DNA from 2 places in the Ureibacillus thermosphaericus genome. Region 2 is predicted to be linked to the other one. Evidence: riboswitches for the same ligand, from Rfam matches in the RefSeq annotation. Region 2 holds a riboswitch; the other holds the start of a gene.

Region 1 (4,638 bases), 1.5 Mb from region 2:
GTTCATATATTGTTCAAAGCACATCCGAATAGTGAATTGTCAAAATTTATAAATGCTTATAAAAGTGCTTCATCAAGATTGATTAAAAAAGAATATCCTAAAATAAAAGAACAATTGTGGAAAGAATATTTTTGGTCAAGAAGTTATTGTTTACTAACAACAGGCGGTGCGCCAATTGAAATAATAAAAGGATATATTGAAAGTCAAGGAGAGAAAGGATAATATGCTTCGAGCATATAAATACAGAATATATCCAACTAAAGAACAAGAAGAATATCTATCAAAAGTATTTGGGTGTGTAAGGTTTATATATAACAAAATGCTTTATGACAAAATAGAGCATTATAAACAAACAGGAAAAATGCTAAAAAATACACCTGCGCAGTATAAAAAAGAGTTTCCTTTTCTAAAGGAAGCAGATAGTCTTGCTCTTGCTAATGCACAAATAAATTTAGAAAAAGCATATAAAAACTTTTTCAGAGATAAAAAAGTAGGCTTTCCTAAATTCAAGAAAAAGAAGGGTTATCAATCTTATACAACAAACAATCAAAATGGTACAGTGGCAATTATAAATGGTCATCTTAAAATACCAAAAGTAAAAACTATGATAAAAATAAAACAACATAGATTGTTTGAAGGTAAAATAAAATCAGTAACAATATCAAAAACACCTACAGGTAAATATTATGCTTCAATACTTGTAGAAACTGAAATAGAAAAATTACCTAACACAGATAAAAAAGTAGGAATAGATTTAGGATTAAAGGATTTTTTAGTATTATCAGATGGTACAAAGATAGAAAATCCTAAATGGTTAAGAAGAACTGAAAAGAGAATAAAGAAAGTCCAAAGGGATTTATCAAGAAAACAAAAACATGGTAAGAATTATGAAAAAACAAGGTTACACCTTGCGAAACTACATGAGAAAATAGCAAATCAAAGGAAAGATTTTTTACACAAGTTATCCTCTAAAATTATAAACGAAAACCAAGTTATAGTTTTGGAGGACTTAAAGGTAAAGAATATGCAACAAAATCACAGATTAGCAAAAGCAATAAGTGAAGTTTCATGGTCAGAATTTAGAAAGATGTTAGAATACAAAGCTAACTGGTATGGTAGAGAAATAATAATAGCACCACAAAACTATGCATCAAGTCAAATATGTAGTGAATGTGGATATAAAAATGTAGAAGTAAAGAATTTAGCATTAAGAGAATGGAAGTGCCCAAACTGTGGCACTATCCATGATAGAGATATAAATGCATCAAAGAACTTACTAAAATTAGCCATGTAGGTGGTAAAACAGGGGAAGGAACAGCCCTTTGAGCGTGGGTAATCTGGTAACAGAAGTTACCTTGACCACGAAGCCACCACCTCTATAGGTGGGGGGTAGTTCACTACTTCATATTAATTCCTTTACAAATACTCGGAATACTCCTATAATATTACTAAGTTAATAATAAAATAATGATTCATCTTCGGGGCAGGGTGAGATTCCCGACCGGCGGTATTAGAACGGTTGTTCTTAAGCCCGCGAGCTCTTTTTGAGCAGGATTTGGTGAGATTCCAAAGCCGACAGTATAGTCTGGATGGGAGAAGATGAAGGTACGGTCGTTTTTCGTTATGTAACGCAGACACGTGGCAATTATTGTGTTGGAAATTTTTGTATTAATCCAACGCACTATTTTCCTATTCTCTTTTTGTCATGTATAACTTTTCGTGTACCCGTTTTCTCCCTTATGCTAGTTTGGCATAAGGGATTTTAATTTTTAACGAAGTCGACTATGTGCCTTTCTTCTTGCGAGTTGAATCAGCAAAGAGGAGAGAGTGCTAATGAACAAAATGAAATTGCGTTCTTTTGTAACAATCGCAATGCTATCGAGTATTTCATTTATTTTAATGTTTTTAAATTTTCCATTACCGTATTTTCCGGTATTTTTAGAGATTGATTTTAGTGATGTTCCTGCATTGATTGCGGCAATTACGATGGGACCTGTTGCAGGAATTTTAGTTGAATTCATTAAAAATATCTTGAATTGGCTATTTATGGGTGCTCCTACTGGGGTGCCAGTGGGACATATGGCAAACTTTGCAACAGGGATCTTGTTTATCATGCCAGTTTACTATGTATATAAAAGAACTAATTCAGTAAAAGGGTTAATCTTTGGACTGATAGCTGGAACATTTACGATGTCAATTGGCATGAGCATATTAAACTATGTTGCTTTCCTGCCAATGTACACATATTTCTTAGGAATGGGTACATTTGATGTAAAAGAAACTATCGTTCTAGGAATTTTGCCATTTAATATTATCAAAGGTATTTTGTTGATGGTGTTAGTATTGATGTTATTTAGAACGATGAGAAATTGGATTGAAAATCAAAGAGCACAATATTTATTGCAAAAACAATAATAGAACATAGATTATTAGGGGTTTGCTGTTTTGTGCAAACCTCTTTTATTTTGAGTAAATTACGAATACCCTTTTGAAGGAATTGTATGATTACTTACATTATATTTCTGTTCGATCAATATTATAGAAAGTTTATATTGTTTCACTAGCATTGCACTAATTAAATCTGATGATTCAAAATACTAAGAATGTTCAATTTTTTATTGATTTCGAAACAAAAAAATCCTTTACAATGGAAGTACAGGTGGTTCCTGTCCAAATCCAATCGTAAAGGATAAACGTTATGGACAAGAATACACTAATTTCATCATTTGGTAAATGGGTTTCACCCATAAATATTCAAAAACTTAGCGAACAAGTCAAAGAATTGAAACAGGACTATTACACAAAAAAGCTGACAACAGAAGCCTATATTAAACTTTTATTGGTAGCCCAGCTGCTCGAATTTAAGAGCTTAGAGGAAATGAGTGATGCACTTGTAGACGAAGATCTTCAAAAAGCACTCGGATTTGAATCGATAAGTGCCTCTCAGCTATCCCGAAAAAACAATCAGATCAACCCACTAATTCTTGCAAATTTGTTCTTGGATCTTGTTTGGAAAATTCAACGGTACCATTATAAAACCGGAAAGAATATGCCACTGAAAATCATTGATTCAAGTACACTCCCGTTGAATTTGACCAATTATAAATGGGCAAAATTTCGTAAAACAAAAGCTGGTGTAAAGCTACACTTACGGCTCGTTTTCATGGATAAAGACACCGTCTATCCTGAAAAAGCAGTGATTACGACAGCAAAAGAACATGACCGAAATCAACTCGAAGTCCTAGTGGATGATAAAGAAGCCATGTATGTGTTTGACCGCGGTTATGTGGACTATGAACGTTTTGATCGGATGACAGATGATGGCTATTTCTTCGTTTCAAGACTGAAGAAAAACGCAGTCATTCGTGAAGTCTATACATTTTCACTTCCTGATGATTGTCACGTTCTATCCGATAAAATGGTCTACATTGGTACCACACAAAATCGTACTGAAAATGTCTTTCGTCTACTAGAAGTTATGGACACAAAAGGGAACTTACTTCGTTTCATCACCAACCGATTTGATTTAAAACCAGAAGAGATAAGTGATATTTACCGATCTCGCTGGGCTATTGAACTCTTTTTCAAATGGCTCAAGCAACACGTAGAAATTAAGCACTTTTATGGAATGAGTGAAACAGCTATTCAAAATCAAATTTTCTTAGCCCTTATCACGTATTGCTTACATGTTCTCATTCAATTGGAGATGAAAAGTAAGAAATCTCTACTTCGAATTACTCGTTGGTTAAAGAGAGCTCTGTGGAAACCAGCTTATGTTTGGTTGCGAAAATTTGATGGGCGAGCCAGTCCATAATCTCCCTTTTGTCGTTGTCGCTCTGGTTTAACTGTATATATTTACCAAATGGGCAGTGCCACCTTTCTTTAGGTTTTGTCTTTTTGGCACAAATTCACAAAAATTAATTAACAGAAAATTCTAACTATATTTATGCAATGCTAATGATATTGTTTTAAAAAATTGATATGATGTAATCATCATGTTTATTAGTTTAAAGTCATAAAGGAAGGAATTTTACAATGGATCAAAATAAAGGGCAATGGACGAGTAAAATTGGATTTATATTAGCTTCGGCAGGGGCAGCCATTGGACTCGGCGCTATTTGGAAAATGCCTTATGTGACAGGTCAAAGCGGAGGGGGAGCTTTTTTCTTAATCGTTGTTATTTTCACCCTTCTCATAGGATTGCCAATGCTATTATCGGAATATATTATTGGTCGTAGCACTCAAAAAGAAGCAGTAACAGCATATAAATTATTAGCCCCCCATAATCTTCGCTGGTCTTGGATTGGGAAGTTAGGAGTTATCGGTTGCTTTATTATGCTATCCTTTTACAGCGTTGTAGGTGGATGGATATTTATATACAGTGGCGTTTCATTGGTTGGAGGAGTCATTGAGCCGAATACCAATCCAGGAGATTTTTTTAATTATGTTATAGGGACACCATGGATTACGTTGTTAGGTCTTGCACTATTTACTTTAGCAAATGTATTAGTCATTGCATTAGGAGTGCAAAACGGAATTGAAAAAGCCAATAAAGTTATGATGCCGTTATTATTCATTCTATTTATTATTTTAGTAGTACGCGGCTTAACTTTAGATGGAGCAGTGGAAGGGGTAAAA
Region 2 (4,638 bases):
ATAATAGTCAAATTCAAAGGGATAATAGCCAACTCGTCCGAGATAATAGTCAACCTAGATAAAATAATAGCCAAAGCCAAAAATTCGCTCCAGCAGAGATGAAATAATAGTCAAATTCAAAGGGATAATAGCCAACTCGGCCGAGATAATAGTCAATCTAGGTAAAATAATAGCCAAAGCCGAAAATTCGCTCCAGCAAATAAAAGATAATAGTCAAAACCCAAGCGATAATAGCCAACTCGTCCGAGATAATAGTCAACCTAGATAAAATAATAGCCAAAGCCAAAAATTCGCATCAGCAGAGATGGGATAATAGTCAAAAGCAGTGAGATAATAGCCAATTCGCCAGAGATAATAGTCAATCCAGATAAAATAATAGCCAAAGCCAAAAATTCGCATCATCAGAGATGGGATAATAGTCAAATCCAAAGAGATAATAGCCAACTCGTCCGAGATAATAGTCAACCTAGATAAAATAATAGCCAAAGCCAAAAATTCGCTCCAGCAGAGATGAAATAATAGTCAAATTCAAAGGGATAATAGCCAATTCGCCTGAGATAATAGTCAACCTAGATAAAATAATAGCCAAAGCCAAAAATTCTCTCCAGTAGAGATGGGATAATAGTCAAATCAAAAGAGATAATAGCCAACTCGTCCGAGATAATAGTCAATCCAAATAAAATAATAGCCAAAATTTTTATGATCTACATATTTCTTTTTCTATGGGGGTCACATTAAACGCGCCGCTTCGTCGCAATTTATTTGTAACGAAAGTGTTAACGTCAGTTAAAAAAGGAGGTGGCTTAAAATTATTTTTCAGCCGTCCTCCCTTTTTCTAGCACTTATTTTTTTAAAGTTAATTTCGATACTATTTCAACCCGAGCTGTCTGAGGGAACATATCAACTGGTTGGATGTATTCAACGGTGTATAGCCTAGATAATTCTTTTAAATCCCTTGCGAAAGTGGATGGGTTGCAAGAAGTATAGACGAATCGTTTTGGTTTAATTTTTAATACGGTTTTAATAAAATTTGGTGCAAGACCAGTACGAGGTGGATCGACCGTTACAACGTCTGGTACAAATCCTTCTTTCGCCCATTTCTTAAGCCACTCTTCTGCTGGACCGTTATAGTATTTGGCATGAGTAAATCCGTGGTTTTGTGCATTTTTTTTAGCATCTTCAATGGACTCAGGAACGATATCCATTCCACGTACTTCTTTTGCATCTTTTGCAAGCCATAAACCGATAGTTCCGACACCACAATAGGCATCTACAACTGTTTCTTTGCCAGTTAACCCCGCGGCTTTTTTGATTTCATCATATAAAACAACAGTTTGTTTTGGATTGAGTTGGAAAAATGCGCGGGAAGATAAATCAAAAGCAAGTTCTCCTAATTTTTCGTGTATCGTCTCTTTGCCATCAAGTACAATGGTATCATCCCCAAAAATCAAGGAAGTTTTTGAAGGGTTGATATTTTGAGTGATGGAAACAATGCTTGAATCCAAATTTTTTATGCCTTGTATTAATTCCGCTTTTTTAGGAATTTCTTTTTTCGTCGTAACAAGGCATACTTGTGTTTCTCCTGTTTGAATACCTGTACGAACGACAATGGTGCGAACAATTCCTTTTGATTTTCCATCATAGATTGGAATGTTCAGTTTTTGTAAAAGCTTTCGAATGCCGACAGTAATTTTTGTTGTTATAGGATGTTGTACGATGCAATCATTGATATTTAAGAGTTTATTCGTGCCTTCGACGAACAATCCGGCAGAAACATAGCTACCATTTTTTCGTACCTGGAAAGAGCTTTTATTTCGATAATGCCATGGATTGTCCATTCCAATAGTAATACGTATTTCTGCATTTTCAGCAATCTGTGGTACATATTTTTCTAAAGCTTGAATAACGATATCACGCTTTTCTTTTAATTGTCCTTCGTATGATAAGTGTTGTAATTGGCATCCCCCACATTGCTCATAAATTTTGCATGGAGGGGTTATGCGATTTTTTGAAGTTTCTCTAATTCGCACAATTTCCGCCTCCGCAAAATTTTTATGGATTTTTGAAACTTTTGCTGTGACGACTTCACCAGGAAGTGCTCCTTTTACGAATACAACATTCCGCTTGAAAAAGCCGACACCTTCACCATTGATTCCAAGTCGTTTAATTGTTAATGGAAATTTTTGACCGATTTCGATTTGCACTTTTTCAGACATCATTTCACGTCCTTTATTCAATCTTCAAATATTATAGCAATCGAATAAGGATAGGTAAAATTGCATATGTATGATTAGTGCAAGATAATAAATCAAGTTGATTATGTGGATTTTCTCCGAAATAAGTGTTATTGTTATAGATAATTAAATATTTTTATATCCTTCGGGGTCGGGTGAAATTCCCAATCGGCGGTGATGAAGCAATGCTTCTAAGCCCGCGAGCTCTTTTGGAGCAGGATTTGGTGAGAATCCAAAGCCGACAGTGAAAGTCTGGATGGGAGAAGGATGGTTTGTAAAAAATACCCATTAATCGTTAGTTAATGGGCTAGTTTAGTATACCCTTTTTTACATTCTATCTCCCGCATATAAGCGGGAGTTTTTATTTAGGTATACGTGAAAAATTTGCCTGTACACAGGCTTTTTTGTCATGCCTAAAAATTCATCATTCTCCCAACCCCGTTAAGTTTTCGCTTAATGGGGTTTTTGCTTTTATTAAAAGAATGAGGGGGATTTACATGTTTACTGGCTTAATTGAAGACAAAGGAATTGTCACTGCTATTCAAAAAGACGAAAAAAGTATGAAAATCGTTATTCATTCTCCAAAAATTGTGTCAGATGCGTCTTTAGGAGACAGTATTGCTGTCAATGGCGTTTGTCTAACAGTTACTCATTTAACAAAAGATGAAATGACGGTAGATGTCATGCCGGAAACTGTAAAAGCCACAACGATTCATCAGTTAAAAAAAGGAGACTATGTCAATTTAGAAAGGGCAATGGCAGCTGGTGGACGTTTTGGTGGCCATATGGTGTCGGGTCATGTGGATGGAGTAGGAACGATTCGCAGCAAAAAGCCGGTATCCAATGCAGTGTATTACGAAATTGAGATGCCGAAAGAACTGTTAGAACAATGTATTCCTAAAGGATCCATTACGATTGACGGGACAAGTTTGACGATTTTTGGAGTTAGTGATACAAGCGTCACAATTTCTCTCATTCCTCATACGTATTCAGAAACGATTTTAGGAATGAAAGGGATTGGCGATCAAGTGAATATTGAGACGGATATGTTGGGAAAATACGTGTTACATCATTTAAAGAAAATCAATCAAAAAGAAGAATCAAAAATTACGTTAGAATTTTTAACTCAAAATGGATTTTAAGGATGGTGGTTTTAATGTTGAACACAATCGAGGAAGCAATTGAAGATTTGAAAAAGGGGAAAACCATCATCGTTGTGGATGATGAAAATCGGGAAAACGAAGGGGATTTAGTGGCTTTAGCAGAGCATGCAACACCAGAGACCATCAATTTTATGGCGACATACGGCCGAGGTTTAATTTGTACGCCCATCACAGAAGAATTGGCAAAAAAATTGGATTTACATACAATGGTTGCAAATAATACAGACAATCATCAAACAGCATTTACCGTTAGTATCGACCATATTAGCACGACAACAGGCATTAGTGCATATGAGCGTTCAACAACGATTTTAAAAATGATAGATGATGATGCGAAAAAAGAAGATTTTCGCAGACCAGGACATGTTTTTCCGCTTATCGCCAAGAAAAATGGAGTATTGGAAAGACAAGGGCATACAGAGGCTGCAGTTGATCTAGCTAGGATTGCAGGATCATTTCCTGCGGGTGTGATTTGCGAAATTATGGGGGATGACGGAAAAATGTCTCGCCTCGATGATTTATTGAAATTCGCAAAAGTACATGATTTAAAAATTATTTCAATTGAGGAATTAGTTCGTTATCGTTTCCGAAATGAAGTGGTTGTAAGTCGGGCAGCATCAGTAAATATGCCGACAACATTCGGAAATTTTCGAATGATTGGTTATGAAAATGATGTTGATGGATTGGAACATGTGGCTTTAGTAAAAGGGGATATCCATGAAGGAGAAACACCGCTTGTACGAATTCATTCAGCTTGTTTAACGGGAGATGTTTTTCATTCAAAACGTTGCGATTGTGGTCCACAGTTAGAAAAGTCATTAGAGATGATAGAGAAGGAAGGAAAAGGCGTTCTATTATATATGCAACAAGAAGGACGCGGCATCGGATTAATTAATAAGCTCAAAGCATATGCATTACAGGAACAAGGTTTTGATACGGTTGAAGCCAATCTGAAACTTGGGTTTCCTGCAGAGTTGAGAGATTATGCATTAAGTGCACAAATGTTAAAAGACTTAGGCATTACAAAAATTCGATTAATGACGAACAATCCAGAAAAAATTGAAGGTATCGAGAAATATGGCATCCAAGTTGTGGAACGTGTGCCAATTAAAATCGAACCGAATAATGCTAATGCTTTTTATTTAAAAACAAAAAGAGAAAAAATGCATCATTTTATTTAAACAAAGATATTGTATTTACATTTTAGAAGAGGGAGTAGTTGGAAATGGGAAAAATATTTG

The links. A riboswitch is a leader RNA that binds a small molecule or an ion and turns the genes downstream of it on or off. The one in region 2 is predicted to bind FMN.
Region 1: linked by a shared signal. The riboswitch ahead of UtA1_RS09125 (ECF transporter S component) and the one ahead of ribE (riboflavin synthase) in region 2 are both predicted to bind FMN.

Annotation. Positions count from the first base shown of each region.
Region 1 is NZ_AP018335.1:1,893,105-1,897,742, forward strand. Features, by position in the region: gene tnpA (IS200/IS605 family transposase) at 1-222, shown strand, start outside; gene tnpB (IS200/IS605 family element RNA-guided endonuclease TnpB) at 224-1,294, shown strand; FMN riboswitch at 1,471-1,605, shown strand; gene UtA1_RS09125 (ECF transporter S component) at 1,834-2,415, shown strand; gene UtA1_RS09130 (IS4 family transposase) at 2,699-3,814, shown strand; gene UtA1_RS09135 (sodium-dependent transporter) at 4,036-4,638, shown strand, end outside.
Region 2 is NZ_AP018335.1:3,374,422-3,379,059, reverse strand. Features, by position in the region: gene rlmD (23S rRNA (uracil(1939)-C(5))-methyltransferase RlmD) at 843-2,216, opposite strand; FMN riboswitch at 2,372-2,506, shown strand; gene ribE (riboflavin synthase) at 2,732-3,376, shown strand; gene UtA1_RS16350 (bifunctional 3,4-dihydroxy-2-butanone-4-phosphate synthase/GTP cyclohydrolase II) at 3,391-4,578, shown strand; gene ribH (6,7-dimethyl-8-ribityllumazine synthase) at 4,623-4,638, shown strand, end outside.